DNA from 3 places in the Staphylococcus delphini genome. Region 1 is predicted to be linked to each of the others. Evidence: predicted binding sites of a transcription regulator. Region 1 holds the regulator's gene; each other region holds the start of a gene.
The links. Region 1 encodes Rex, which represses fermentation and respiration genes when NADH is low (regulators of the CRP and FNR family bind a similar motif). Its sites were predicted from a motif close to TTGTGAAATATTTCACAA; they were not measured.

Region 1 (10,211 bases):
CATTTAGTAACAAGATAGCGTCAGCAGCCATTATTGATAGACTTATTCACCATTCAAAAATATTTAAAATTACAGGCGATTCATACCGACTTAAAGACTATAAAAGTGAAAAAAGTTTAAACATACGTCATTCTTAAACCGCCAAAAAACGACATTTTCAAACCGCCATAAAACAACATTTTCAAACCGCTATTGACAGCTATATTAATTATAGCAACCACTTTAACGATAGAACGCGAAATCAATTATAAACGGAAAAAGCAAGAATTAGATGATTATTATAAATATACAGTACAAATTGAAAAAATTAACAACAAAATGCGTAAATTCCGACATGACTATACGAATATTTTATTAACGATGTCCGAATATTTACGTGAAGATGATTTAGAAGGTTTGAAGAAATATTATCATGAACATATTAGTCCTTTAAAAAGCGAATTTGAATCCAATACGATGCGACTGAATGGTATTGAGAATCTAAAAGTCCGTGAAATTAAAGGCTTAATTACGACAAAAATTTTACAAGCGCAAGAAAATAATATTGAAATCACTGTTGAAGTGGCGGATGAAATCACGCAAATTGATATGGATGCGATTCAACTTAGCCGTGTACTAGGTATTATTATGGATAATGCGATAGAAGCTTCCAATACGATTGAGGACCCTATTATTCAAATCGCATTTATTAAGACGGATGAGTCCGTAATGATTATTATTATGAACAAAGCGCCAAAAGATATGCCTAAGCTACATACCTTGTTCCAGGATGGCTTTTCAACTAAAGGAAACAATCGAGGTATAGGATTAACAACATTAAAAGAGATTATTGATCAAACGGACAATGTATTCCTTGATACGACGATCGAAAACCATTATTTTATTCAGAAACTAGAGATTATGAACGATTACGAATAAGGATGTGTGTATCATGAAAATTTTGATTTGTGAGGATGATCCTAAACAACGCGAACGCATGGTGTCCATTATTGAAAACTATATTATGATTGAAGAGAAGCCGATGGAAATTGAGCTTGCTACTAATGACCCTTACGCTATTTTAGAAACTTCTAAAAACATGACTGATATTGGCTGCTACTTTTTAGATATTCAATTAGAGTCTGATATTAATGGGATTAAATTAGGGAGCGAAATTCGTAAACACGACCCTGTCGGGAATATTATTTTTGTGACGAGTCATAGTGAACTGACGTACTTGACGTTTGTCTATAAAGTGGCTGCCATGGATTTTATTTTTAAAGATGATCCTGAAGAATTAAGAACACGCATTATCGATTGTTTAGAAACAGCATTAAAACGGCTTGATTTATTAACAAAAGATCATACTGTTGAAACTTTGGAACTCAAACGTGGGACGAGCTCGGTTTACGTGAACTATGATGACGTGATGTTTTTCGAGTCCTCACCGAAGTCACATCGTTTAATCGCGCATTTAGACAATCGTCAAATCGAGTTTTACGGCAATTTGAAAGAGTTAGCTCAACTCGATGACCGGTTCTTCAGATGTCACAACAGTTATGTGCTGAATAGAAGGAATATAACGCGTGTCGATACGAAAGAACGGATTGCTTATTTCAAAAATGAAGAATTTTGTTACGTCTCGGTGCGTAATTTGAAGAAAATTTAAAAGCGCTATCTCGCATTAAAAAGCCAATCTCCCACCTATCCGGGAACTTGGCTTTTTAATTAAAGTTCTTCTAATGTTGGTAAGCTTGAAATGGCGCCGTATTGCGACACGACACAACCTGAAACTTGATGTGCAAATTTCAAAATATCATGCCCGTGTTGGCGTAGCGTATCAATAGGCTGTTGCTCAGACTGACATAATTTCGCATTGATAGCACCGATAAATGCATCTCCTGCGCCTGTAGTATCCACCACTTGTGCTGGCGGTGTCGGCACTTCAATTGTTGCGCCATCTTTGAAAATTAAAGATGCCCCGCGACTACCTTTCGTGTAAATGACTGCTTGAACATTGCCGACAAACAGTGATTTTAATGCTTCCGTTTCATCATCTTGTCGTGTAACAAATGACAGTTCCTCATCTGAAACTTTAACCACATGTGCGCGTGGTAAAAATGCTTGCAATGTGTCGTAATAAAGATCATGGTCATCCCATAAAGGTAAGCGTACATTCGGATCAAACACAATCGTTGCGCCGACTTGTTCCGCTTTATCCAGTAATCTTAAATGCGCTTCTTTCATAGGACTATCGACTAATGCAACCGAACAAAAGTGTATTAAATCACCTTGTTGCAACTCAATGGTGTCGATATTTTTAGCTTCATACAGCATGTCTGCACTCGGTTTTCGATAAAATGAAAAGTCTCGTTCCCCTTCATGAGATAAACTGACAAATGCAAGTGCTGTATTCGCTTTTTTTGTCGTTAAAACATGTGAGGTGTCGACTTCAACCCCTTGTAACGTCTCGATGATTTTGTCACCAAAAGCGTCTTCCCCCACTTGTGTGATCAAATGACTGTTGCCACCTAATTTTTGAACAGCTGCAGCTACGTTACAAGGCGCACCACCGACTTGTGGTTCAAACCCTGTCACATCTTTTAATGACGTCTCTCTTTGTGTAGGAATAAAATCGATGAGTGCTTCACCTATTGCATAAAAACGTTTCATTTATGATTCTCCTTCCACAATATCGTATTTGGTCATTTTTAAATACACTTGACCTGAATCGGTAACGACTTTAAACTTGTTTGATGTTGCTTTAGGGAATATACGTGACGTCAACACACGTTCCCCTTCATTACAAAAGATTTCAATGCTTGATGTATCCACGAAAATACGTAATTGCTTCAAATCCGTATGTAATTGCGTCACCCTCATCGTTCCTTCAACTGGATACGGTAATGCCCCACTATCAAAGCGCTCCAATGAAACCTGACGTGTCGTTGCATCATACCGAATCGTTGTGGATTCATTGCGTGATGCACGGAGTTGTAATTCAAAAGCAGAAGCCTCATTTTCTAAAATATCAACGACAAGTTCATACTGCACCCCTTCATAAGGATGGAGTTGTTTAATAAATTTGTTCGCGTAACCGAGCGCAACTTCTTCATTTTTACGTAACTTTCTTAAATGCATATGTGGTTTTTGTTTTAATTTACCATCTTCAATCGTCAATGTTCTTGGCAAAGTTAAACAGTGCGCCCAACCGTCATCATCTGTCGGATATTCGGTGTCAGGTAGACCCATCCAACCGATTAACACACGTCGTCCCGCTTCATCAGTCATCGTTTGCGGGGCATAAAAATCAAACCCGTGGTCAAGTTCAATAAACGGACCATGATCAAATGCTAACGTATCAAAATTTAACGTTCCCATTATATAACCACTTTGGTAAATATTTTGATACGCATCGCCTTTAGATTCTAAGCCTTGTGGACAGAATAGCAAAATATCTTTTCCATGAATTTGAAAATAATCTGGACATTCCCACATATAACCAAAATCTTCTAATTGCGTTTGAATTTCACCTTTAAACTGCCACGGTCCTTCAGGGCGTTCAGCTTCGTATAATACGGCACACCCTGTTTCATTTTCACGTTGTGCCCCTAGCAATGCATACAGTTTTCCATCTTTCTCAAACACTTTAGGATCGCGAAAGTGCTGTGTATACCCTTGAGGAGGTGCCGGAATGGCTGGAGGTAACAATTTACGAACCGACCCATCTGCTTGTACTTCTGCTACGATTTGACTACTGTGACGGTTCCACTCATTGTCACGGTGATTACCTGTGTACATATAGTACAATTTTTGATTAAACGAAAATGCACTCCCACTGTACACGCCATGACTATCAAACGTTTGATCAGGACGTAATACGACACCACGATCTTCAAACTGTACGAGATTGTTACTTGTAAGCAAACGCCAATATTTTAAACCATGTACTGCACCTAACGGAAACCATTGATGTGCGATATAATATTGACCATTAAAAAAGATCAGGCCGTTTGGATCATTTAATAATCCTGTTGGGGGCTGAATATGGTAGGTTTGTCGAAATGGCGAGCGCTTCACTTTGGCCGTTAATATCTCCATTTCTTCATGTGTTGCTTCTTCATACTTTCGATAACGCTTTTCTCTACTCCATTGTTCCATGATGTACCTCCTTTTAACGATTTGGTAACGGTTCCACCTCTTTTAAGATAAATCCTCAACATTTGGAATCCACGTCAAGTTGACGACTTTGAATTAAATCTGGCTGTTCCATTTGAAGCTGTAATTGTTCAAATGCGATACGTCCTGCCGCTTCATATTGGTAAGGTATGGTGAAAATCGCTGGATGAACAATTTGTGTCAGAGGATCTCCGCCAAAACCAGCAATCCACGGCGTTTCTGTCATGTGGTCGTGCATCAACGCTTGATAGAGCGCCAACGCAATCGTATCTGTCGCACCGACATACGCCACAGATGGTTGTTGCGTGAGCTGCCCTTTAATCGATTGTAGTGCAGTTTCATAATCAAACGATGCTATCAATGTCTCATATGTGATGTGATGTTCGGTTAACACTTCCATTAAACCCTGAAAACGTTGCTCACCAACCGCGACGTCATCTTCTTGAATACTCGCATAAATGACATGTTGCTTCCCTTGTGCCACAATTTCCCGTCCCATTAATTGACCAGCTTGATAATCATTGTGGTAAACCGAGCTTAACGACGCATGTGCTTGACCAATGATGATAACTGGTTTATCAATTTCTTGAATGACAGACATATGTGCATCTGTCACAGTAGTCGCCATAAATAAAATGCCATCTACTTTACTTCTTTTAAAAGATTTCAGCGCATCCAGTTCCTGTTCCACATGACGCTCAGTCAAATTCATTAACATTTGATAGCCAAATGCGTCACATTTCGCTTTAATCCCTTTAACCGTTTGGGACACGGCATGAGAATACATTCGCGGGAAAATAATGCCAATCATCATGCTTTTTTGTGCTCTTAAACTTTGAGCAAACTGGTTCGGTTCATAACCGTATGTATCAATGACGTGTTGAATTTTTCGCTTTGTCTTTAAACTAATCGACCCTTGATTCAAATACCTTGAAACTGTACTTTTAGAAACACCCGCTAGATTGGCAATATCCTGTATATTCAATTGTTCATCACCTCACAGTCTCAATAGCTATTTTATCATAAAACCCCTCATGATTACTGTATAAAATACGATGCAGTGTAAAAATAAAGTGTAGCATTCAAGTCTTAGTGAGCAATTTCAGTATGTAGTGACGCATGCGTATTTTCCAAAATTATTTTATGGATTATATTGCATTCTTTTTACATATACCATATAATACCTATTTAAATAGTCGGATATAGAAAGGAGTTATTTTGATGTGGACAATAATTAGTGGTTTAACTGTTGGGGTTTTACTCGGTTTCGTGATGCAACGTACACGATTTTGCCTAACAGGAGGCTTTAGAGATATGTATGTGCAAAAAAACAATAAAATGTTCTATGCCTTACTGGTTGCTATTTCAATACAAGCGGTCGGGTTATTTGTTTTAACGTCCTTAGGTGTGTTGACGATACATAATGGTACCTTCCCTATTATCGGCACCATCATTGGATCATTTATTTTTGGTGTAGGTATTGTATTGGCTGGTGGATGTGCAACGGGAACGTGGTATCGTGCTGGTGAAGGCCTTATAGGAAGTTGGATTGCACTAGTGATGTATGGATTGTTTGCTGCGATTTCAAAATTTGGCATTTTATTACCACTGAAAAATGTGGTTAACAGCCAAACTGTCGCTAATGCAGATATTTCTACTTCAACTGGTATACCGAGCTGGGTTTGGACCACCGCTTTAGTAAGTATTACAGTATTTTTAGTCATCAAAACTTTACGTAAGCCAAAACCTAAAGTGATGATTCCGAAATTAAAATCACGTTATACAGGTGTACGTTACTTTTTATTTGAAAAACGTTTCCATCCATTTGTTGCAGCGATTGCAGTAGGACTAATTGCGTTAATCGCTTGGCCGCTGAGTTATTCAACTGGTCGTGAAGGTGGGTTAGGTATTACGACACCTTCTGCACATATCATTCAATTTTTAACTACAGGCGATTTCTCTCTAATCGATTGGGGTGTCTTTCTTGTTTTAGGAATTTTCTTAGGTTCTTATGTTGCTGCGCGTGGTGCAAAAGAGTTTAAATGGCGTCTACCAGATATTAAAACCATTCGTAACAGTGCTATTGGCGGCGCTTTTATGGGGTTTGGTGCAGCAGTCGCTGGAGGTTGCTCTATCGGTAATGGCTTAGTTGCTACAGCAGCACTTTCATGGCAAGGATGGTTAGGTTTAGCTTCAATGATACTAGGGACATGGTTCATGAGTTATTTCTTATTTGTAAAACCATTAAATGCCGCACGACGTCAAACGCAAATTGTTAGTACTTCAGCAAATGCATCTCATTAAATTATTAAAGAAAGGTGATAAAAAATGAAACATGAATTAGGCACTATTGGAATGGTATGCCCTTTCCCATTAATAGAAGCACAAAAGAAAATGGAAGATTTAAATATTGGTGATGAGTTGAAAATAGATTTCGATTGCACACAAGCTACAGAAGCTATACCTCAATGGGCAGCAGAACAAAATTATCCCATTACTGAATTCGAGCAATTAGGTGATGCTTCTTGGACCATTACCGTTCAAAAAGCTTAATGATTGACACACAAAAAAGCAACGCCTACCTTATTCACAAGGACGTTGCTTTTTTGTGTTCTAGTCATTATTAGCAAACGCTCAACTGAGCTATTGTTTATAAGCTCAGTTCGTCAATTTTTATTCTTCCGTTACACCATAATTTTTCATAAAGAAGAGTAGCGATTGGAGTTCAATCCCTAAGTCAATTTGATGTACTTGTACTGATTGTGGCGCGTGAACACGTTTAGGCGTAAAATTCAAGATACCTTTGATACCTGCTTCGACTAATTGATCGGTCACTGCCTGTGCTGCTGATTCAGGTGTCGCAATTATGACAACTTCTAATTCTCCTGAAGCAATGGTTTCTTTAATGTCATCCATCGACTTAATCGTAATATCCCCAACTGTCGTACCGATGATGTCTTCTCTAATGTCAAAGGCTTCTGTAATGGTCATATCATCATGGATTGAAAAGTTATACGAAATTAATGCTGTACCTAAGTGACCGACACCGACGATACCAATTTTGATAATATCTGAATCACTTAATTCTGATTTAAAAAATTCTAATAAACTATCAATATTATAACCGTAACCTTTTTTGCCTAATTCACCAAAATAAGAAAAATCTCGACGTATTGTGGCTGAATCTATATTTAAGCCTTCACTAATGGCTTTTGAATTAACACGATCTTCGCCTTTCGCTTTTAAAGTATTCACAAATCGATAATACAAAGGGAGACGTTTTAAAGTCGCTCTAGGAATTTTGTTCATTGATTTTCCCATTTTGAAGTCCTCCGATATGATTTCTAATGTGTGTGATAGCTTTCACAGTCTGTTTTTTAATTATAACTTAATTTATATAATAAGGAAACATTTAGTATTTGATACATATAGGGTTTGTTGTACAATAAATAAGAACGAAAGGAGTATGCCCTATGATTTTAATGCAGTTAAGTCAGATTACGAAATCGTTTGATGGCGAAGAAATTTTTGAAGGCGTTAATTTTGAAGTGAAAACAGGGGAGCGCATTGGTATCGTAGGTCGAAACGGTGCGGGTAAATCCACATTGATGAAAATTATCGCAGGTGTAGAATCATATGACTCAGGCCACATCTCAAAAATCAAAGGTCTTAAACTCGGCTATTTAACACAACAAATGACTTTAAATACTGAAAATACGGTTTTTGAAGAAATGGCAAAACCTTTTGAACAAGTGAAAGCGCTTGGCAAACGTATGCAAGAAGAAACCGACTGGCTCGCTGCACATGCGGAAGCTTATGAAACGACGGAATATCAAACGCATATCGCAAAATATGAACAATTATCCAATGAATTTGAACAACTCGGAGGCTATCATTATGACAGTAAAATCAAAACTGTGTTGAATGGCCTTGATTTTAGTGAGGCAGATTACGACCGACCTATTAATGATTTTAGTGGCGGTCAAAAAACACGGCTCTCACTCGCACAAATGTTATTGAGTGAACCAGACTTGCTTTTACTCGATGAACCGACAAACCATTTAGACATGGCGACTACAGAATGGTTAGAAGATTATTTGAAATATTTTAAAGGTGCTATCGTCATTATTTCACACGACCGCTTCTTCCTCGATAAAATTGTGACGCAAATTTATGACGTCTCACTAGGCGAAGTGAAACATTATGTCGGCAATTATGCGAAGTTTATCCAGTTACGAGATCAATACTTTCAAAAGCGACTCGCGGAATATGAACGTCAACAAAGCGAAATCAAACGACTGGAAACGTTTGTCGAAAAAAATATTACCCGTGCATCTACAAGCGGTATGGCAAAAAGTCGTCGTAAAATGTTAGAAAAAATGGCACGTATCGAAAAACCAATGCTTGATGCGAGAAGTGCGAACATCCAATTTGATTTCGATCGCAATACAGGCAATGACGTCATGCATATTCAAGATTTAGAGATAGGTTACAGTACACCGATTACAGCACCGATTCGTTTTGAAATTAATAAAGGCGATCACATTGGCATTATCGGTCCGAATGGTATTGGGAAATCGACATTAATTAAAACTTTAGCGAAACGACTTCCTCCTCTCTCGGGTCAAATCATTGAAGGGGCTAACTTGAAAATGGGTTATTACGACCAGAAACAAGCAGAGTTCCGTTCTAATAAAACCATTTTAGATTTTGTCTGGGATCAATACCGTCATATGCCTGAAAAGGATGTGCGTGCGGTTTTAGGACGCTTTTTATTTACACAAGATGAAGTACTCAAAGTGATTAACGACCTTTCTGGTGGCGAAAAAGCGAGACTCCAACTGGCATTATTAATGTTAGAACGTAATAATGTATTGATTTTGGACGAACCAACAAACCATCTCGACATCGATTCAAAGGAAATGTTAGAACAAGCGTTAAAAAACTTCGAAGGGACTTTAATTTTCGTATCACACGATCGTTATTTTATTAATGAACTTGCCAATCGTATTTTTGACTTAAATGAAACGGCTGGCCATCTGTATTTAGGTGACTACCAATATTACCTAGAAAAGTTAGAGCAGCAAAATGCCCTTGCTGCATACGAAGAACAACGTGAAGATAACAATACCAATGACGACACGGCTCGTTCACAAAATACGTATCAAGACCAAAAAGCGTTACGTCGTGAAAAGCGTAAAATCGAACGCCAAATCGAAGCAGAAGAACACAAAATTATGGAATTAGAAGCACGTATCGAAGCAATTGATGTTGCAATGACCGATGACGCAACAATGAATGATTATGAAAAAACACAAGCTTTAGCTGACGAACGAACAAGTATCGAACAATCTTTAGAACAAGTCATGACAAATTGGGAAGAATTACAACTTACATTAAGTGAATTTGAAGATGAGATGAATTGAGCGTGGTAGAATTTTCTACTCCGCTCATTTTTTTATAGTCGAAATACAGACAATTCATCCACAATAAGAAACAGATAATACCAACTATCCACAAAGTTATTCTATTTATCCACAAGTTGGAGAGAGCTAATTTCTTACTTTATACACACTTATACGCACTTTATCCACAAAAATACACCGTACTTATACACAAGTTGTTCACAAAATGTGTATAAGTACGCACGTTCCCTCTTGACAGATTTCTTACTGCATGAATTTGAAATAACGTCCCGATGATTCAAACGCTTTCACAATTCATTGCTTTCTTCGACGTATTGTGTGAAAATTTATATGGCCTTTAAAATATTGAAAGGATTTATACATATGACTTCGAACACTTTTTTCATTTTACTGCTTGTTGTGGCACTCGTTGGTATGACACTAATAACAGAAACTGTGCGTCGTATCCGCCATCAACGTATGTTGACTTATCACTTAGAACATTTCACACGGTTTGATACAACTGAAAATCCGCATGCTATTTATGATGCATATTTCAAATCTCAACATATTGCTAAAAATATGATGATTGATGACAAAACATGGTCAGATTTATCCATGGATCTCGTGTTTGACAAACTCAATGCG
Region 2 (10,211 bases), 410 kb from region 1:
ATCAATTAAGTGCTTTTCTAACGTTGTGTTCTGTTCAATTTTCGATAAATCGAGTAAATCTTCAACTAGGGATTGGATACGATTAGACTCTTTTAAAATGATATTTAAGAACATATCTAGAGAGGCCTCATCATTTTTCGCACCATCAATGAGTGTTTCAGTAAATCCTTTCATCGACGTGATCGGCGTTTTCAATTCATGTGACACATTCGCTACAAATTCACTACGTAAGTTTTCCAATTTCTTCAATTGTGTAATATCGTGTAATACGATGACCATCCCTTGTAACGACTTTTTCGTACGGGATAAAATAGGCACACACGACGTATCAAAAAACTTTTGATGAATATGGTTAATTGAAATTTCAACTTGTTTGTACATCGCTTTTTCAGTGCGGAATCCTTCAACGACGAGCTGCTTAATCGTTGGATGTAAATATTGCGCATAGTCTTGATTTTCTACATTGGTCGATTCATTGAAAACTTCATAAAACGTCTTATTCGCAATCACAATTTTTCCGTTTTTATCAATCATCAATATCGCACTAGGAATATTTTCAAGCGTTGTCACAAGACGATTCCGTTGAATTTTTTGCTCGCTATTCAACTGCTCTAAACGTCGCGCTAACACATTAATTGTCACATACAATTCGCGCAACTCTTTCACACTACTTTCAGGCAATCTGACACGAAAATTCCCTTCAGTAAGGAGGGACGCGGCGTAGGACACTTCGTTAATCGGTTGAATATAAGTTCGATTAATATAACGCACTGTAAAGTAAATAAGCGCTAAAATAATCATCCCTACTAAAATTAAACATTTCCAAAATTGAAGTTGAAGTTCGTAAACCATATCAAAATGGCCTGTGATGAGTATCGTCGTCTCACCTTGTTGATGTCCAAACCAATAATAGCCTTGCTTCCCATCGAGTTGATAAATCGGCTGTCTCATTTCAAGTTGGCGCAAAAGACTATCTTGACGTTCTGCTATTGAAAGTTTTCGATCTCCTTTAAACTCGTTCGTTTGGTCGCTTTCAATGATTTTAATATTACTATGATAATGATCAGCAAGTTCTTGAATGTGTTGATTGTTCCCCGCTTTATAAAATGCAAGAATTTGTTCAGCATCTTTAAGAAGAGATTTCTTTTCGTATTCAACGGTTTTCGTATAAATAATATTATGTACAATAAAGCCTAATATGAGAAAACTTACAACAGTGATTGTTGTAAGTATGATTAAAAGTTTGTGATAAAATTTAATCATTTATTTAGGACGCTCCAATTTGTATCCTAAGCCGCGAACTGTTTTAATAAACTGAGGTTGTTTTGGATTTTCTTCTAACTTATCTCGCAAATGACTAATATGTACATCCACAATTCGAGAATCACCTGCAAATTCATAGTTCCACACAGAATTTAACATATGTTCACGCGTAATGACACGACCTTGACGTTCAACTAAATAAAGTAGCAACTCAAATTCTTTCGGCGTTAACTCTAACAACTCATCGTTGCGGTACACTTCAAAAAAGTCGGGGCGAATTCGAATACTGCCAATGACAATATCCTCATCCTCTTCTTCTTGGCGTACATGATCCACTAATGATGAGCGACGAAGGATGGCTTTCACACGTGCGACCACTTCTCTCGGTGAAAAAGGCTTAGTCATATAATCGTCAGCACCCAGCTCCAAGCCAAGCACACGATCAAATTCATCATCTTTTGCAGTTAACATTAAAATAGGTACTTGGTTTTTATCTGAGCGAATCGTTTTACATACTTCAATACCATCCTTTTTCGGTAGCATCACATCCAATACAATCAAGTCGGGTTTCGTTTCTTTTTCTTTTTGTAACGCTTCCTCTCCATCTTGAGCCACCTCAACGACATAACCTGATTGTTCGAGGTTGTATTTTAACAAAGTGACAATGGATTGTTCGTCATCAACGACAAGCACTCTTTGAGCCATATATGTACCTCCTTATTATAATTAACTTCATTATACCTTAAAATAGTCTTAAAAATAATATATCATTTAGCATCTTTACAATAACTTAACTTTCGCTTAAAAAACTCAAAAATCCTCATCCTCATTAACCTTAATTGATTTTTACACTGTCATATTTTGATTGTCGTTTATCGCAGGAGAAGCACTGATAAATCTAATGATATCACGACCTCTCTAAGAAATTTGAAAGACGCCATTTTATTTTCAACCTTATCCCTCAGAAGTGTCAGCCTTCTATGCAATTTTATATCCAAACAGCATAGTAATAAGGAAGTATTTTCGGATAAAGACTTTAACCCCATGATTGAATTTCATGCATGCTTGTCACAAAAATAAAAAGGAGCTAGGACATTAAGTTTCCTCAGCTCCTTTACTATATTTTGTTGTGTATACCAAGGGTTGGGGCTTGAAAACTTTTGATGCTATTGATGCAATATTTTTGTTAAACTTGCCCTCCCTATGTCTTGTGGCTTTAGACTGCCTTCATGGCTTCGCGTTCCTAGGGGCTGGCCCTTCAACTAAATTCCTAGGGGCTGGCCCTTCAACTAAATTCGGCTTGATTGAAATGAACACTTGATCGATGCCGAATTGGATTTTCCGGACCAGCTGATCCCTCAGGAGTCTCAGCCTTCTGGGCAATCTTATATTAAACACAGCGAAACTGAGGGCAAGTTTATGAAATCAATAAATCAATAGCATCAATGTTTTATCCATTCATCCTCATTTTCCAACTACTTTAAAATCATTTAATCAGTCAAAAATATATGAATGGATTGAGACTTGAAATTTTTATGTCCCATCCCCTTGAATCAACTTATTATAAATTTTTAATCAATTCATCTGCAAATTCTGATGTTTTTACTTCAGTTGCACCTTCCATTAAACGTGCAAAGTCATATGTCACAACTTTTGAAGCAATCGTTTTTTCGACAGAGTTTGTAATTAAATCCGCAGCTTCTTGCCAGCCGATGTGTTCTAACAACATTACACCTGAAAGCAATACTGATGAAGGATTCACTTTGTCTAAATCAGCATATTTCGGAGCTGTACCGTGCGTCGCTTCGAAAATCGCGTGACCTGTTTCAGAGTTAATATTCGCACCTGGAGCAATACCAATACCGCCGACTTGAGCCGCTAAAGCATCAGAAATATAGTCACCGTTGAGGTTCATTGTCGCAACAACATCGTGATCAGCTGGACGTGTTAAAATTTGTTGTAAGAAGATATCTGCAATAGAATCTTTAATAATGATTTTTCCATCTTTTTCAGCTTGATCTTGAATTTTGTTCGCTTCGTCTTTTCCTTTTTCTTCAACTAAGCGATCATATTGTTGCCATGTGAAGACTTGGTCGCCGAATTCATTTTCTGCTAAATCATACCCCCATTGTTTGAACGCACCTTCAGTAAACTTCATAATGTTACCTTTATGCACAAGTGTTACTGATTTACGGTTGTTATCGATTGCATATTGAATCGCCGCACGTACTAAACGCTCTGTACCTTCTTTAGACACTGGCTTAATACCAATACCTGAAGTTTCAGGGAAGCGAATGTTTTTAGCACCCATTTCATTTTGTAAGAAATCAATCACTTTTTTAACTTCTTCGCTACCTTCTTTAAATTCGATACCGGCGTAAATGTCTTCAGTATTTTCACGGAAGATGACCATATCCGTTTGTTCTGGATGTTTCACTGGTGAAGGTACACCTTTGAACCAACGTACTGGACGTAAACAGTTAAATAAGTCTAATTCTTGACGTAGCGCTACGTTTAATGAACGAATACCGCCACCGATTGGGGTTGTTAATGGTCCTTTAATCGCAATTAAATATTCTTTAATCGTGTCTAACGTTTCTGTTGGTAACCATTCACCTGTTTGGTCGTAAGCTTTTTGACCAGCTAATACTTCTTTCCAATCAATTTTTTTCTCACCATCATAAGCTTTTTCTACGGCAGCATCGATGACACGACTTGCTGCTTTCCAAATATCTGGCCCAATACCGTCGCCGATAATAAATGGTATGATAGGTTGATTTGGGACTTGTAATCCGCTGTTCGTTTTTACGATTTTTTCACTCATGTTTAATACCTCCGAATTTTGAAACTTTATAATATATAGACTTAATTAGCGTTCTTCAATTGGTACATATTTACGGTTAACATCACCGATATATGTTGCACGAGGACGCATAATTCTGTTATCTCTTAATTGTTCTAAGATGTGTGCAGTCCAACCCGATGTACGACTTACCGCAAAAATTGGTGTAAAGAGATCATGATCAATGCCCATGCTGTGATACACTGTCGCACTGTAGAAGTCAACGTTAGGTAATAATCCTTTTTCTTCTTTCATGATTTCTGCAATTTTAACAGAAACATCGAACAATTCACTTTGTCCAGTTTCATTAGTGATTTTTTGGCTCATTTCTTTCAAGTATTTCGCACGTGGATCACCATTTTTATATACCCGGTGACCGAAGCCCATTACTTTATCTTTATTTGCAAATGCTTTTTGTAAGTAATCTTCAACGTTGTCCACTGAACCAATTTCAGTCAACATTTGCATCACACGTTCATTTGCACCACCATGTAATGGCCCTTTTAACGATGATACTGCAGCAGTGACACCTGAATACATATCTGATAATGATGACACGGCACAACGCGCTGTAAACGCAGATGCATTCAATTCGTGATCCGCATGTAAAATCAATGCTTTATTAAAACCTTCTACTTCTACATCAGTCGGTTTTTCCCCTCTAAGCATATATAAGAAATTCGCTGCATAGCTTAAAGAAGGATCAGGCTTAACTGGTTCTTTTCCTTCTCTTACTCTTGCAAACGAAGCAACGAGTGATGCGATTTTTGCTTGGATACGAATCGCACGCTCTTGTAATGCTTCTTCATCGTTATCATCGGCATTTTCATCAAAGTGTGCTAAATATGAAACCGATGTACGTAAAGCCGTCATAGGATGTACTTTATCAGTCGTATATTCTTCAAAATGACTATACATTCTTGGATTTAAAGTCATATACTCAAATAATTTTTCTTTTAATTCTGATAATTCTCGTTTCGTCGGTAATCGATAATTCCACAATAAGAAAACAATCTCTTCAAATTGTGCATTTTCAGTTAAATCATCAATATCATAGCCCGCATATGTGAGTTGGCTATCGATAATTGAACTGATTTTTGTTTCAGCTGCGATTACCCCTTCTAAACCTCTCATTAATTCTGCCATATGAATTTCCCCTTTACTTTATATTCGTTCTTTGTAATGGCTTTCAATAACTATTATAGCCAATATGATACCTTTTGTGAACTTTTTAAGAACTGACATATGTCAGAATAATCTTATAATAATTGGGTTAAAATGATTTCATTAATTTCTAAAACACTGATATAAAGCGTTTTCTGTTATGTTTTCATCACTAATTTTAGAAAAAACACATCATCATTTGCATTCATTATCATTAATAATAAAAAGATTTGATGACAGAGGATAATTGTAGAAACATTAATTTAAGTGTAATTAAACTCTTTTTGCATACAAAGTCGCACTACTATCCAGAATGATGTTTGACATCACACTTCAAAAAAGGTCGATAAGGCATATTCACCTTACCAACCTTTTAAAATTAATACAGTATCATCTATTAAAAAAATTATAGCACGTTTGCATAACCTTCATAAACTTTACCTTGTGTCGCATCGACTGTCACTAATGCGTTATCAGGAATTATATCAACGACATTGTTAACACCTACGACTGTTGGAATGCCTTTTTCAAGTCCTATGATAGCACTTGAAGAAGTTAAACCAGCTTCTTCAGTGACTAAAGCAACAGCCTGGTCTAAATATGGGATAATGCTTTCGTCAATCGATGGTGTCACGATAACAGCTTGGTCTAAGTCGCGACCTTTTAATTCAGAGCCATTGTTGACAACGACTGTTCGACCTACTGCTGAGTTACGACCAATACCTTGACCACTTGCTAAGTCTTCACCTACAAGATGTAACTTCATTAAGTTTGTCGTACCAGATTCACCTGTTGGTACACCTGCAATGATAATGAGTAAATCACCGTTTTCAACACGTTCGCTTTCGATGGCTGTTGCTACAGAATTGTTCAATAATTCATCTGTAGTAAAGTTACCTTCACGAACGACTGGGTATACCCCCCATACAAGTGTACATTGACGCGCTGTTGTTTCGAATGGCGTGACTGCGATAATGTCAGATTTTGGTCTGTATTTCGAAATCGTACGCGCAGTTTTCCCACTTTCTGTTGCAGCCACAATCGCTTTAACACTTAAGTTTAAAGCTGTGTGTGCAGCAGATACACCAATGGCGTTCACAAGTGATGTTTCAACAAGTTTTGTACGGTCTGATAACAGTTGTTTGTAGTTTTGAGCCTGTTCAGCAGCTACTGCGATATCATGCATTGCTTTAACGGCTTCTTCTGGATAAGCCCCTGCTGCAGTTTCACCCGAAAGCATAACTGCATCTGTACCATCGTAAATTGCGTTCGCTACGTCAGACGCTTCTGCACGCGTAGCACGAGGATTACGTTGCATTGAGTCTAACATTTGTGTTGCAGTAATAACTGGTTTACCTAGCTTATTACATTTACGGATTAAATCTTTTTGTACAATCGGCACTGCTTCTGGTGGAATTTCAACACCCATATCCCCTCTGGCTACCATTAAGCCATCAGAAACTTCAAGAATTTCTTCAATATTATCGATACCTTCTTGGTTTTCAATTTTTGGGATAATGCTAATTGTACGGTTGCCCACTTCTTCTAAAATTTTACGAATTTCTAGAACGTCACTTGCTCGACGAACGAAACTTGCCGCAATGAAGTCAACGTCTTGCTCGATACCAAAACGAATATCTTGCGCATCTTTATCTGTAATACCTGGTAAGTTAACACGAACACCTGGTAAGTTAACACCTTTTTTATTTTTAAGTTCTCCCGTATTTAAAACTTTACAGTGAACTTCGCCAGCTGCATGATCAATAGATTCCACTTCTAATTCAATCAAGCCATCATCTAATAAAATAAATGAACCGACTTCAACATCGTTAATTAAGTTTTCGTATGTGACAGAGAACTTTTCCGCTGTACCTTCAACTTCCTGCATGCTCACGATGACATGTGATCCTTTTTCAAGCGTAATGATGCCATCTTTCATGTCATGTGTACGGATTTCAGGTCCTTTAGTATCAAGTAAGATACCAATATTTTTCTCTAACTTTTTCGCTATTTTACGAATTGAACGAATACGTGCTGCATGTTCATCATGTGAGCCATGTGAAAAGTTTAATCGCGCAACGTTCATACCTGCTTTCATTAACTTTTCTAACATATCTTCTGATTCTGATGCTGGTCCAATCGTACAAACGATTTTAGTTTTTTTCATTGGAAATGCCTCCTATAATTATATAGATAATTCTTCAGTTAAACCTAACATACGTTGGTTAATTTGACGTTCTGATGTATTGAAAATGTCATCAAAATTAGTCGCAACTAAGCGGTTGTCTTTAATCCCGACACCTTTAGCCGTTTCGCCGTTAAGTAAAAGCTCAACAGCATAGCCCCCTAAACGTGATGCAAGTACACGGTCTGCACCTGTTGGGCTACCACCACGTTGAATATGACCGAGCACAGATACACGTGCATCAACATTAATATATTTTGTTAATTCTGATGCGCACATATCACCCGTCATACACCCTTCTGCAACGATGATGATAGAATGCTTTTTACCTCTATCGATACCGTGTTGAATTTTTTCTGCGATATCTTTAATGTCTGTTTCTGTTTCGGGTAAAATGATTGTTTCAGCGCCTACAGCTAAACCTGACCATAATGCTAAATCTCCGCAGTCACGGCCCATAACTTCAATGATAAAAGTGCGTGCGTGGCTTGAAGCAGTATCTCGGATTTTGTCCACAGATTCAATAATTGTATTTAACGCTGTATCAAAACCGATTGTAAAATCAGTACCATTAATATCGTTATCAATAGTACCTGGAATACCAATCGTTTGAATTTCTTTACATTCTTCACTAATACGTTGTGCACCACGGTAACTTCCGTCGCCACCAATAACGACTAACCCTTCAATTCCACGCTTTCTAAGGTTTTCAATCCCTTTTTGGCGTACTTCTTTTTCTTTAAATTCTGGGCAACGTGCTGAATATAAGAAAGTACCTCCGCGTTGAATAATATCACCAACTGAACCTAATTCGAGTTTGCGAATGTCATCATTGATAAGACCTTGATATCCTTGATACACACCATAGACTTCAATATTGTGATAAAGCGCTTTTCTTACAACTGCTCGAATTGCTGCATTCATCCCCGGAGAATCTCCGCCACTTGTTAAAACTGCAATTTTTTTCATGTAGACATACCCTTTCTTGCATAGTTGTTATGTTAAAAATACCACAATTTCATTGTGCATTCCATCAAAAAAAGAGACAAAAACAAATGAAAACGGTTTATTCAAATGAATTCATCAATCCGCCATATTTCATGTTTTCATAGCACTTTCATTCAATTGTAAAAGTATTTTAAATCACACGCTGTTGTATCTATGCTGTATAAATCATATACCCAAAAATGAGCATTTTAAGATTTTATTGACATGATTCTACTAGAAATTCAAAAAAATAGTTTCATAGTGATATTCAACGCACAACTTTGCTTATTTCTTCACATACTATTATAAAGGACGCAATTATTTTTGTATATCAATATAGAACGTGACGATTCATGGCCATATTGAAAGTGATGAACCGTGCTAGATATGTCTATTGAGTGCAATGATTCACGCACTTTTTGACCTGTCTGCCCTTTCATCAAAACGTTTAATATAAAAAGATAATGGCCGCTTTAAGTAAATCAAGCATATCAAAAAAATAGTATGAAGCCCCATGATTCAAAGACTTCATACTATGCTTGTTACACAAACTTATTCAACATATGAACCAATATTACGGAATTTTTCAAAACGATCTTCTTTAATATCAGCGGGTGTCATATGTTCAAACGAGGCTAAATGCTTGGTAAACTTTTGCTTAATACGCTTTGCTAACATCTCAACGTCGTGATGCGCACCACCTAATGGCTCTTTCACCACTTCATCAATAATGTTTAATTCTAGCAAATCATATGCCGTAATTTTCATCGTTTCTGCCGCAATTTTAGCCAGAGAGCTGTCTTTCCATAAAATACCGGCCGCGCCTTCTGGTGAAATGACAGAGTATGTACTGTTTTCTAACATCAATAAACGATTGCTCACACCAAGACCTAATGCGCCACCGCTTCCACCTTCACCAATGACGATTGAAATGACAGGTACGGTTAAACCTGCCATAGAAACGAGGTTACGTGCAATGGACTCACTTTGACCACGTTCTTCGGCTGCTTTACCAGGATATGCACCTTTCGTATCAATGAATGTGAAAATAGGTCGGTTAAACTTTTCAGCTTCTTTCATCAATCTCAACGCTTTACGATAACCTTCAGGATGCGCCATACCAAAGTTACGGTAAATATTATCTTTCGTATCTTTACCGCGCTGTTGACCAATGACTGTTACAGGTTGACCATTGAAATAAGCTAATCCCCCTACGATAGCGGGATCATCCCTAAAGTTACGATCGCCATGTAATTCGATAAAATCATCAAAAATGTAGGGAATATAGTCGAGTACGGTCGGTCTTTCAGGTAATCTTGCTATTTGAACACGATCCCACGGCTTTAAGGAAGTGTAAATTTTTTCTTTTTCTGTTTGCAATGCAGCTTCAAGAATTTCGATTTCATCAGACAAATCGACATCATTTTTCGCTTGCGTTTCTTTCAATGATTCAATTTTAGTTTGTATATCTTGGATCGGTTTTTCAAAATCAAGCATTACTTTTTCACCTCACGATGCATATCAAATAACGTCGCTAACGTTTTCTTCATTTCACTACGATGCACAACTTTGTCGAGCTGACCATGTTCTAATAAAAATTCAGCCGTTTGGAAATCATCCGGTAATTTTTCATTAATTGTTTGTTCGATGACACGGCGTCCTGCAAACCCGATTAAGGCTTTCGGTTCTGCCAAATTGATATCGCCGACTGATGCAAAACTTGCAGATACCCCACCTGTAGTTGGATGTGTCATATAGGAAATGAACAAT
Region 3 (10,211 bases), 320 kb from region 1:
TGCAGCACAAATTTTAAAGTATTTTAATATTACAACGGTCAATTTATTAAGTAATAACCCTGAAAAATTATTAGGATTACAGCGCTATGGTATTCAAATTGGCGAACGTATTCCCGTTATTACTGAAACGAATGTGCATAACCATGATTATATGCAAGTGAAAAAATTACAAATGGGTCATTTAATATAAATAGAGGAGGAAGTATGATGAAATTCGAAGGTCAATTAAATGGTAAAGGTTTAAAAATTGGAGTGGTAGTGAGTCGATTTAATGATTTAATTACAGGACGTTTATTAGATGGGGCTCAAGATGCATTGAGAAGACATCAAGTGGCAGAAGATGATGTAGATATCGCATACGTACCGGGCGCATTTGAACTCCCAATCGTCGCTAAAAAAATGGCGCAAACAGGCAAATATGATGCTGTCGTAACTTTAGGGTGTGTCATTCGTGGTGCAACGTCGCATTATGATTATGTGTGTAATGAAGCGGCTAAAGGTATTGCGAAAGCGAGCGATGATACGGGTATCCCAGTCATTTTCGGTGTGTTGACAACTGAAAATATTGAACAAGCCATTGAACGTGCAGGTACAAAAGCAGGCAATAAAGGTGCTGAATCTGCAGTTGGTGCTATTGAAATGGCAAACTTACTTCGACAAATGAACGCGTAATCGACATCAAATGCACACACTTAAAATAGGTGAGTGGCATCTTTTTCGATAAAACTAGGGATATGAAAAAGAAAGGACTGGGGCATAAGGATTTGGTTGCTATTGATACATTATTTTGTTTAACTTGCCCTCCCTATGATTTGTGGCTTTAGATTGCCTTCATGGCTTCGCGTTCGTAGGGGCTGAGGGGAGGTTGTGACAAAAGCGCTTAGGAGTTGAGCAGAACCGAGCGATGAGCAAAATTGATTTCCAAATTTTGCCGAAATCGCGGGAGTTCTGTCGAAAATCCTGCTCTTGGAACACCGTTTATTGATTCCCAGCGCACCCATTCATTGTGGATTTTAGGAGCAGTACAGAAATCTCATGTGTAACAAAGATTTCGTCGTACTGCCCCCCGCAAGGCTGACTAGACTTCTCAAAAGTGCAAACATTGAGAAGTCAGACAGCTACTGCGATAAACAGTAACCACTATTAAAGTAAAGAGGCGACTGTCAGCGGTACGCACGCATCCCCTCAGGAGTCTCGACCTTCTGGGGAATCTTATATGAAATTTAGGTAAACTGAGGGCAAGTTTATGAAATCATGAAAACAATAGCACCCATTTTTATGTCCTAATCCTTCTTATTTTTCGTCGGTTTAATCACCATTAATAGAAATCCGTCCATAAATAAAAGTAGAGACCGGGAAAACAACACATATGTCCTAGTCCTTTCTTTCTATATATGGTCTGATATTCATTAATGTTTACGTTTCAAAATTTTACGTAACGCAAGTACACCTAATGTGACACCTGCAACAGAAATTAACGCTTTTGGTTTCACAAACTCTTTAAATGCCAATGTGATATTTTGAGGTCTTTCTGCTAAACGACGCATGAAATAACCGAACCAATCATCACCAAATGGGACATAAACCGTAAAATTGTAACCTTCATTTGCAATTTCTTCAGCGAGTTCAGATCTAAAGCCATAAAGCATTTGGAACTCAAATTTTGATTTATCGATATTATGTTTTTCAACAAATTCTTTCACATGATTAATAATATGATGATCATGTGTTGCAATCGACGTAAAGTTTTTCGCAGTCAATAATCGTTTTTCAATTAAGCGAATATAATTTTCATCGATTTCTTCTTTTGCTTGATATGCAATATATGGTGATTCTTTGTAAGCCCCTTTAACGAGTCGTAAGCGTAAGTCTGGATATTTATCGATCAATACGTCTGCTTTAAATAAATAAGCTTGAATCACCGTACCAACATTGTTGAACTCAGGCTTCAAACGGTCTAATGTTTGCGTAATATCAAATAAGCTATCATATTTTTCTGTGTCGATATTGATATGCATATGATCGTATTCTTGTGCTTTAGCAACGATTTGATGAATGTTGCTATATGAAAGGGCACGGTCAAATTCACTACCGAGCTGACTCAGTTTGACAGACATGTGTGCGTCTAATTGATGTTCATGAATCGCTTCCATCACTTTTAATATATTATTTTTCGCTTCAATAGCATCTCGTTCGTTATTCACAAATTCACCGAGATTATCTACTGTAACTGAAATATTTTTCTCGTTCAGTCGTTTAATCGTTTTAATCACATCATCAATTGTATTCCCTGCGACCACTCTGTTTGCCCCTAGTGAAGGCCCAATAGTTTTCGCTGCTGAATTTAAAAATGCATTATTAGACAATGCGATAAAAAAGTGTTTGACTATGGCCATGCTGAATTCCTCCCATTATGTTTCTGATGTAATATCAGTGTATCATGAACAGATAAGGGAAGAAAACGTTTTCATATAAAAAGGTACGAATTTTATCAAGTTGAGTGACTAAGGTTTGATGCGATGTGAAAAAAGTTATAAAAAGAGTATTCATAACATATGGTTTAATGGTGTGCTTCTATCGTAATTGGTTCTTGAGCGACTGCTGTGATGAGTGGCATACATAAGAAAAGAACGATGCAAAACAAACATTTATAAACGAGCTTCATCATAAACTCCTTTAATTTGACTTTGTTTAGTTTCACTATAGCACCTTGATGTCAAGCTATGATGAAATCACTGTGAAGTTCTTCTAAAGATCATAATAGACTGTCATGAATATTAACGTTCTGTAAATGGCTGGCCTGAATCTTTACGATATCTTTAAATTGAGGGCAAGTGAATCGTGATAAAATAAAGTGAAAACGATTAGAGGGAGATAGACAATGTTTAGAGATATGGCATTCTACATTTTTGGGACGCAGTTAGATACATTTGTGCAGTATTTTATATTTGAACTAATTGTATTGGTCGTTATCGGCTTAATTGTAGGTGTTTTAACAAAGAAAATTTGGCCAGTGATTGTAGTCATCTTAGGTTTGAATGTAATCGATGTAGGCATTTTAGCGCAATTTAATGTAAGTCAAGGCGAGGGCACTTTCTTTGGACAATTGATGTTACTCTTAGTGGCAAAATTTTTCCCTACATTTTATGAAATTTTATTAACTGTACTATTATTACGTGTCGGTTGGATGCGTAAATTATTTAAACTTGCATAAAATATAGCAAACACGTGGGATGGTTGTGGCGATTGATCATGACGGATTCACGTGTTTTTTATGTTTTTAGTCGCGATGAATGGGGGAGTCACGCTATAATAGATGTTATAATACATAGAATTAAAGGAAGGATAATGTAGTATGTGGAAATGGGAAACTGAAGGTGAGGCTAAAGGGGTCATCGTCATTGTACACAATATGTTAGAACATACAGGACGTTATGCCTATGTGATTACACATTTAAAACGCAATGGCTACCATGTTATTATGGGTGATTTGCCAGGACAAGGCCAAACTTCACGTATGAACAAAGGGCAAATCCAAAACTTTGAAGCCTATCAAGAGCGTGTGTTGGAATGGGTTGAAATTGCTGAAGAATATCATTTGCCTATTTTTATGATTGGTGTCGGATTAGGTGGTTTAATTTGTTTAAACTTATTAGAAAAAGTGCAATTGGATATCGAAGGTTTAATTTTACTTTCGCCACTTCTCGCATTTCAAAAACAATATAAAACACGTAAAAATATTTTAGCATCCAACATTGGTGACGTTTCAAAAGGGACAAAGTTTGATTTAGGTATTGAAGCAGAACTACTAACACGCAATCCAGAAGTCCAAGAAGAAACGCGAAATGACCCGATGATGTTAAAAAAAGTGAGCTATCATTGGTATAAAGAAGTAGTACGTACTATGAAAGATACAGCTGATCATCTTCATCAACTAACGACGAAACCGATGTGTGTTATGTATGGAACAGCTGATCAAATTTCTGATACTGAAGTGACGCATCAATTATTGCACACATTGGATCTAGATGAAGTTTATTTTAAAGCGTGGCCTCATCTTGCACATGAAATTCATAATGAACCCGAACGTGAAGCCGTCATGCGTTATATTTTAAGCTTTTTAAACAATCGGGTGTATGCGGCAGGCTATTTAGTTGAAGATGAAAATAGTCTTAAATAAGTTAAAAATATACAAAAAGTATAGGATGAACGATTAATTTTCGTTTGTCCTAAAAATTTATCATTGAAAGAAAATAGAAAACGTGTTAAATTGTATATGTGAAAAGAATCACAAGTAATAAATAGCGAACAAATTTGGCATAGTTAGGAGAGTGTTTTTCATGAAGACAAAAGGTAATAAAGTGGTATTAGTAGGTAATGGTGCTGTGGGTGCAAGCTATGCCTTTACAATGATGAGTCAAGGTGTAGCAGATGAACTTGTTATTATCGATATCAATAAAGATAAAGTGCTTGGAGATGTATTAGATTTAAACCACGGTGCACCGTATGCAGATTCCCCAGTTAAAGTCGTAGCAGGTGAATATTCTGACTGCGGTGATGCAGATTTAGTCGTGATTTGTGCAGGCGCGCCTCAAAAAGTTGGTGAAACACGTTTAGACTTAGTAGAAAAAAATGCAAAAATTTATAAAGATATCGTGACATCAATTATGGACAGCGGCTTCGATGGTATTTTCTTAATCGCAGCGAACCCAGTAGATATTTTAACTTACGTCACTTTAAAATACTCAGGCTTACCAAAACACAAAGTTATCGGTTCAGGTACAATTTTAGATACAGCACGTTTCAGACATTTAATTAGTGAAGCGTTCGATGTAGCACCAGCTAGTATTCATGGTTATATTATCGGTGAACACGGTGACTCTGAAGTGCCAGTATGGTCAGGCGCAACAATTGCAGGAATTTCAATTTATGATCAATTGAAAAATGACCCTGAAAAAGCACATTTAATTGAAGATATTTATGTGAATACACGTGATGCAGCATATGAGATCATTAAAGCAAAAGGTGCAACTTACTACGGTGTGGCAATGGGATTAATGCATATTTCAAAAGCCATCTTAAAAAACCAAAACATCGTATTAACTGTGTCAAGTTACTTAGAAGGTGAATATGGTCATGAAGGTGTGTACACTGGTGTGCCAACAGTGATTAACGGCGACGGTGCTTCACGCGTCATTGAAACACCATTAAATGACGAAGAAAAAGAAAAATTCGCTAAATCTGTTAAAATTTTAAAAGATATGCAAGACTCTATTTCTCACCTTTTCTAACTTAAAAATAATAAATGAATAGATTTTAAATGGTCCTATCACTTTTTGTAGAGTGTAGGGCTATTTTTTTCTGTGAAAAACCTCACAATTTTTAATATATGCATCGTTTCTTTTACTTCAAACTCAGTCATATGCAATTAAATAGGATAAAAACTTAAGAAAGTGATTGCAAAAGTAAATAATTTGAAGAAAATGTTCTACAACTTCAAATTTTAAAATGACAAAGTATTACTAATATATTAAATATGATTAGATTTCTATTTTGTGGGTACAAATAAACGATAGGTAGCAAAGAATGGGGGCTTATTATGACTGAAAAAAATAATTATAAAGTGAGCGATATCATGCTCCTTGACCAACTGCAAAAAGAAGTTGAAGCCATTTTTGAAGAAATTGAGGGAAAATATCGTTTATCGAAAGAAGAGTTTTTGATTTTACTGACACTTTGGGATCAAGGTTCGATGACATTAAAAGAAATGGATGACTATGTGAAAGTTAAGACTTACAAGCGCACAAGAACTTACAACAATTTGGTAGAAATGAAATGGATTGTTAAAGAGCGTCCGACAAACGATGAAAGAACCGTTATTATTCATTTTAATGAGGATAAAGAAGCGGACAAACAAGACTTAATTGATTTTACATGTATAGAAATCGAAAAAAGAGATGCACATTTGAGAACATTATTAAATGACATTGTCAACGGCTGTGATATTTAAGGACCAATGCGACTCTCATTTGAGATCAAGATTTAATGCACCCATTCTGAAAAAGCTAAAAAGAATTGAAGAGCTACAAAAGCCCGCAATTCTAGGCATCACCAAAGACGACATTGAATTAAAAAGAGAGTGCAAATGAAAATAAATTATTCATACTACCTATCATAAAACCAACGCGTCCACAATGGGGATTGTCGTTGGTTTTTCTCGTAGTGCGTGATGAACGTAAATTCGAAATCAATACATAAGCTTTAATTCGCCCCATTTATCTCGCACTTGGTTTTTTGAGAGAAGTGATAGAGCGAATTGGGTCTAGATTGACTTGAAGCGAAATATAAAAATAAAAAACGATACGCCCATCCTTTGAAACAAGAGGCCCCAATAGCCATCTATTGCGCACGACATCAAAAGGATTGGGGGTATCGTTTTCTAATTTATAATCTACAACGCTGTGACAAACTTAAAAAGCTTCACATCTTTTACAACACTTTAACCTTTATTGACACTAAGCTCTTTTCTCAAGTGCAATCACATACGGCGGTCGGTTTTGTTGATTGATAAACTCATACTTCAAAACATGTGCGCGTTGTTGATCAAACGCTGTCAAATGCTTCATCAAAGTCTCGCTTTCTTCCGCACCTTCTTCATGGCCTGGATAAACGACTAAAACGATAATGCCTTCAGGTTGTAATACATCAAAAATCGTCTGTACAGCAGCGAGAGTAGTCGTTGATTGTGTGACGATAGATTTGTCGCCTTTCGGTAAATAACCTAAATTAAAAATGGCAGCATGTACCTGCGTGAGATGTTCGTCTCTAATATATTGCGTAATCCATTCGTGCCCCGTATGAAAAAGGGAAACATTGCTGTAATCGTGAACACGTCGCTTTGTATTTTCTATTGCTTCTTGTTGAATGTCACAGCCATAAACGTGACCATTAGGGACGAGGTCTGCTAAAAATTTCGTGTCATGACCATTGCCACACGTTGCATCAATGACGACACTTTCTGATGTGGTATGACTACGAATTAATGATTTGGCAAAAGGTAAAATACGTTCGACTATCATATGCGCACCTGAGCATTATAAGATGCGCCTTGAACAGTACCACGACGTTCAAGTTCTGCGTCAATTTCATTTAATACTTCCCGTTTATTGACACTCCACATAGGACCGACCATTAAATCGATAGGGCCATCACCGGTAATACGGTGGACGATCATTTCTGGTGGTAATTGTTCGAGTTGATCACAAACGAGTTGGATGTACTGTTTTTTTGTCATAAATTGGAGCAAACCTTTATCATATTGCTTCATCATGGGTGTACCTTTTAATAGATGTAATAAATGAATTTTAATGCCTTGGACATCCATTTGAGCAACCGCTTTTGCAGTCTCCATCATCATGTCATAGTCTTCACCAGGTAAACCATTAATAATATGTGAACATACATTAATGTTGTGACGACGTAATTTTGAGACACCTTCATAATAGCAATCCATATCATGTGCGCGGTTGATTAAGTCAGATGTTTCTTGATGAATGGTCTGTAAACCTAACTCCACCCATAAATACGTACGTTCATTTAATTCGGCGAGGTAGTCCACGACGTCATCTGGTAAACAATCTGGACGAGTCCCGATAGATAATCCAACCACACCCGGTTCTTTTAATGCAGCTTCAAATTTTTCTCGTAATACAGCAACGGGCGCATGTGTATTGGTAAAGGCTTGGAAATATGCAATGTATTGACCTTCATGCCATTTCTCGTGCATTTTATTTTTAATCTCTTTAAATTGTACTTCAATCGCATCAGCACGATTACCTGCAAAGTCACCACTCCCTGCTGCTGAACAAAATGTGCAACCGCCGTGCGCAACCGTACTGTCTCTATTAGGGCAATCAAAACCACCATCTAAAGCTACTTTGAATATTTTTTGACCAAATTTATTTTTTAGATGATAGTTTAAAGTGTGATATCGTTTCTTTTCAAAAGCATATGGGAAATAAGTGCCCATCACAATCTTCCTTTCAACTTTCTATGTTTAAACTGTTTTTATCATATCGTATTCGTCATTTTTCTTAAACAGTATTTGAAGATTTTAACATATTTTCATCATAACGTGTTATAGTGTGTGCTAGAGAGAAAAGGAGTGAAACATCAGTGAATATGCCTAAAGAAATATGGTGGCTCGTCATTGGGATGGCGATTAATATCACAGGTGCGAGTTTTTTATGGCCGTTGAATACGATTTATATGAATGAGGAACTCGGCAAATCATTAAGTACTGCTGGACTGGTACTGATGGTCAATTCATTTGGGATGATTGTAGGAAATTTACTTGGTGGGACATTGTTCGATAAACTTGGAGGCTATCGGACAATTATGTTAGGCACGATTGTGAGTTTGTGCGCTACCATTTTATTAAATTTCTTCCACGGTTGGCCTTGGTATGCGATTTGGCTCATTATGCTTGGTTTTGGCGGTGGGATGATTATCCCTGCGATTTATGCGATGGCTGGAGCATTATGGCCGCAAGGGGGAAGACAAACGTTTAATGCGATTTACTTAGCACAAAATATTGGTGTGGCATTAGGTGCAGCGCTAGGCGGTTTTGTCGCTGAACTGAGCTTTAATTACATTTTTATGGCGAACTTGGCAATGTACGTCATTTTCTTCTTTATCGCATTATTTCAATTTAACATGAACTATCAAGCGACGGTTAAACATCAAGAAACGTTGGAAAATGTGGCGCACATTCAAAACAAGAAACATTTCACAGCACTCATTTTATTATGTGTGATGTTTGCGCTATGTTGGATTGCTTATGTTCAATGGCAAACAACTATTGCTTCATTTACGCAAAGTATCGGTATTTCTATGAGTCAATATAGTTTGTTATGGACAGTGAACGGGGTGCTCATTTTAGTCGGGCAACCTTTAATATTACCGATTATTCACCTTATTAAAGGGCAACTGAAAAAGCAACTTTACTTTGGATTAGTTGTATTTATACTGTCATTTTTCGTGACAAGTTTTGCGACATCATTTTCAATCTTCGTTGTTGGGATGGTCATTATGACATTTGCAGAAATGTTCGTTTGGCCTGCTGTACCGACGATTGCTAATAATTTAGCGCCTAAAGGTAGGGAAGGGGTCTATCAAGGCATTGTGAATTCCGCATCAACAGTGGGGAAAGCTTTTGGTCCATTAGTGGGTGGGATACTCGTCGATGTTTTTAATATGCAAATCATGTTTTTATCAATGATAGGTTTACTCGTCATCGCTATGGTATTCCTTTCGATTTATGATAGAAAAGTGGATCCGAAAACGTTATATCGTTAATCACAGTAAATGACACTTGCATCTTTGTACTAAATTGCATAATATAGTAGTTGATTACGAATTAAGCATGTGGTCGTGCTGTACTGGAGTAGTAACTTAAAAGGGTTTCCACAGAGAGTTAGTGGTGGTGCGAACTAACGAAAAACTTTAAGTGAACTTGCCGATAAATAATGAAAAATAAATGACATCTCTTACTATTTGAAATGAAGTGCACTTCTAGGAGTGAATGAGGGTGGTACCGCGGCAAAAGTCGTCCCTTAGCATATATGAATAGTTTGAGGTGTCTTTTTATGAATGAGGAGGATTTAATTGTGAGTTACAATCATCAAGAAGTCGAAAAAAAGTGGCAAACGTATTGGTTAGAAAACAAGACGTTTAAAACAGAAGATAATATCGGGCAGAAGAAATTTTATGCGTTAGATATGTTCCCTTATCCATCAGGTGCAGGGTTACATGTGGGGCATCCAGAAGGTTATACAGCAACAGACATTTTGTCACGTTATAAGCGTATGCAAGGTTACAATGTGTTACATCCAATGGGTTGGGATGCGTTTGGCTTACCTGCTGAACAGTATGCCCTTGATACTGGAAATGACCCGGCGGAATTTACAAAACGTAACATTCAAACATTTAAACGTCAAATTCAAGAGCTCGGTTTTAGTTATGACTGGGATCGTGAAGTGAGTACGACAGACCCTGAATATTATAAATGGACACAATGGATTTTTATTCAACTTTATAAAAAAGGGTTAGCTTATATTGATGAAATTCCAGTGAACTGGTGTGAAGCGTTAGGTACTGTCCTATCTAATGAAGAAGTGGTCGATGGTGTATCAGAACGTGGGGGCTACCCA

Region 2: the regulator Rex is predicted to act here: its motif matches at 5,326-5,343, upstream of EL101_RS06320 (citrate synthase).
Region 3: the regulator Rex is predicted to act here: its motif matches at 4,277-4,294, upstream of EL101_RS05930 (L-lactate dehydrogenase).

What each region holds. Positions count from the first base shown of each region.
Region 1 covers NZ_LR134263.1:910,418-920,628, reverse strand. Annotated here, with positions in the region: gene istB (IS21-like element helper ATPase IstB) at 1-137, shown strand, start outside; partial or broken gene EL101_RS04145 (sensor histidine kinase) at 199-918, shown strand; gene agrA (quorum-sensing response regulator AgrA) at 932-1,648, shown strand; gene EL101_RS04135 (carbohydrate kinase family protein) at 1,708-2,652, opposite strand; gene EL101_RS04130 (sucrose-6-phosphate hydrolase) at 2,653-4,140, opposite strand; gene EL101_RS04125 (LacI family DNA-binding transcriptional regulator) at 4,196-5,143, opposite strand; gene EL101_RS04120 (YeeE/YedE family protein) at 5,377-6,462, shown strand; gene EL101_RS04115 (sulfurtransferase TusA family protein) at 6,487-6,711, shown strand; gene EL101_RS04110 (redox-sensing transcriptional repressor Rex) at 6,832-7,479, opposite strand; gene EL101_RS04105 (ABC-F family ATP-binding cassette domain-containing protein) at 7,632-9,584, shown strand; gene EL101_RS04100 (MutS-related protein) at 9,948-10,211, shown strand, end outside.
Region 2 covers NZ_LR134263.1:1,319,801-1,330,011, reverse strand. Annotated here, with positions in the region: gene pnpS (two-component system histidine kinase PnpS) at 1-1,263, opposite strand, end outside; gene EL101_RS06330 (response regulator transcription factor) at 1,264-1,968, opposite strand; gene icd (NADP-dependent isocitrate dehydrogenase) at 2,825-4,087, opposite strand; gene EL101_RS06320 (citrate synthase) at 4,133-5,251, opposite strand; gene pyk (pyruvate kinase) at 5,676-7,436, opposite strand; gene pfkA (6-phosphofructokinase) at 7,455-8,423, opposite strand; gene EL101_RS06305 (acetyl-CoA carboxylase carboxyltransferase subunit alpha) at 8,994-9,938, opposite strand; gene accD (acetyl-CoA carboxylase, carboxyltransferase subunit beta) at 9,938-10,211, opposite strand, start outside.
Region 3 covers NZ_LR134263.1:1,234,378-1,244,588, forward strand. Annotated here, with positions in the region: gene ribB (3,4-dihydroxy-2-butanone-4-phosphate synthase) at 1-190, shown strand, start outside; gene ribH (6,7-dimethyl-8-ribityllumazine synthase) at 208-672, shown strand; gene EL101_RS05915 (proline dehydrogenase family protein) at 1,410-2,396, opposite strand; gene EL101_RS05920 (hypothetical protein) at 2,882-3,214, shown strand; gene EL101_RS05925 (alpha/beta fold hydrolase) at 3,356-4,180, shown strand; gene EL101_RS05930 (L-lactate dehydrogenase) at 4,341-5,291, shown strand; gene EL101_RS05935 (transcriptional regulator, SarA/Rot family) at 5,600-6,010, shown strand; gene mnmM (tRNA 5-(aminomethyl)-2-thiouridylate-methyltransferase MnmM) at 6,516-7,079, opposite strand; gene mnmL (tRNA modification radical SAM protein MnmL/YtqA) at 7,076-8,029, opposite strand; gene EL101_RS05950 (MDR family MFS transporter) at 8,176-9,357, shown strand; T-box leader at 9,427-9,618, shown strand; gene leuS (leucine--tRNA ligase) at 9,666-10,211, shown strand, end outside.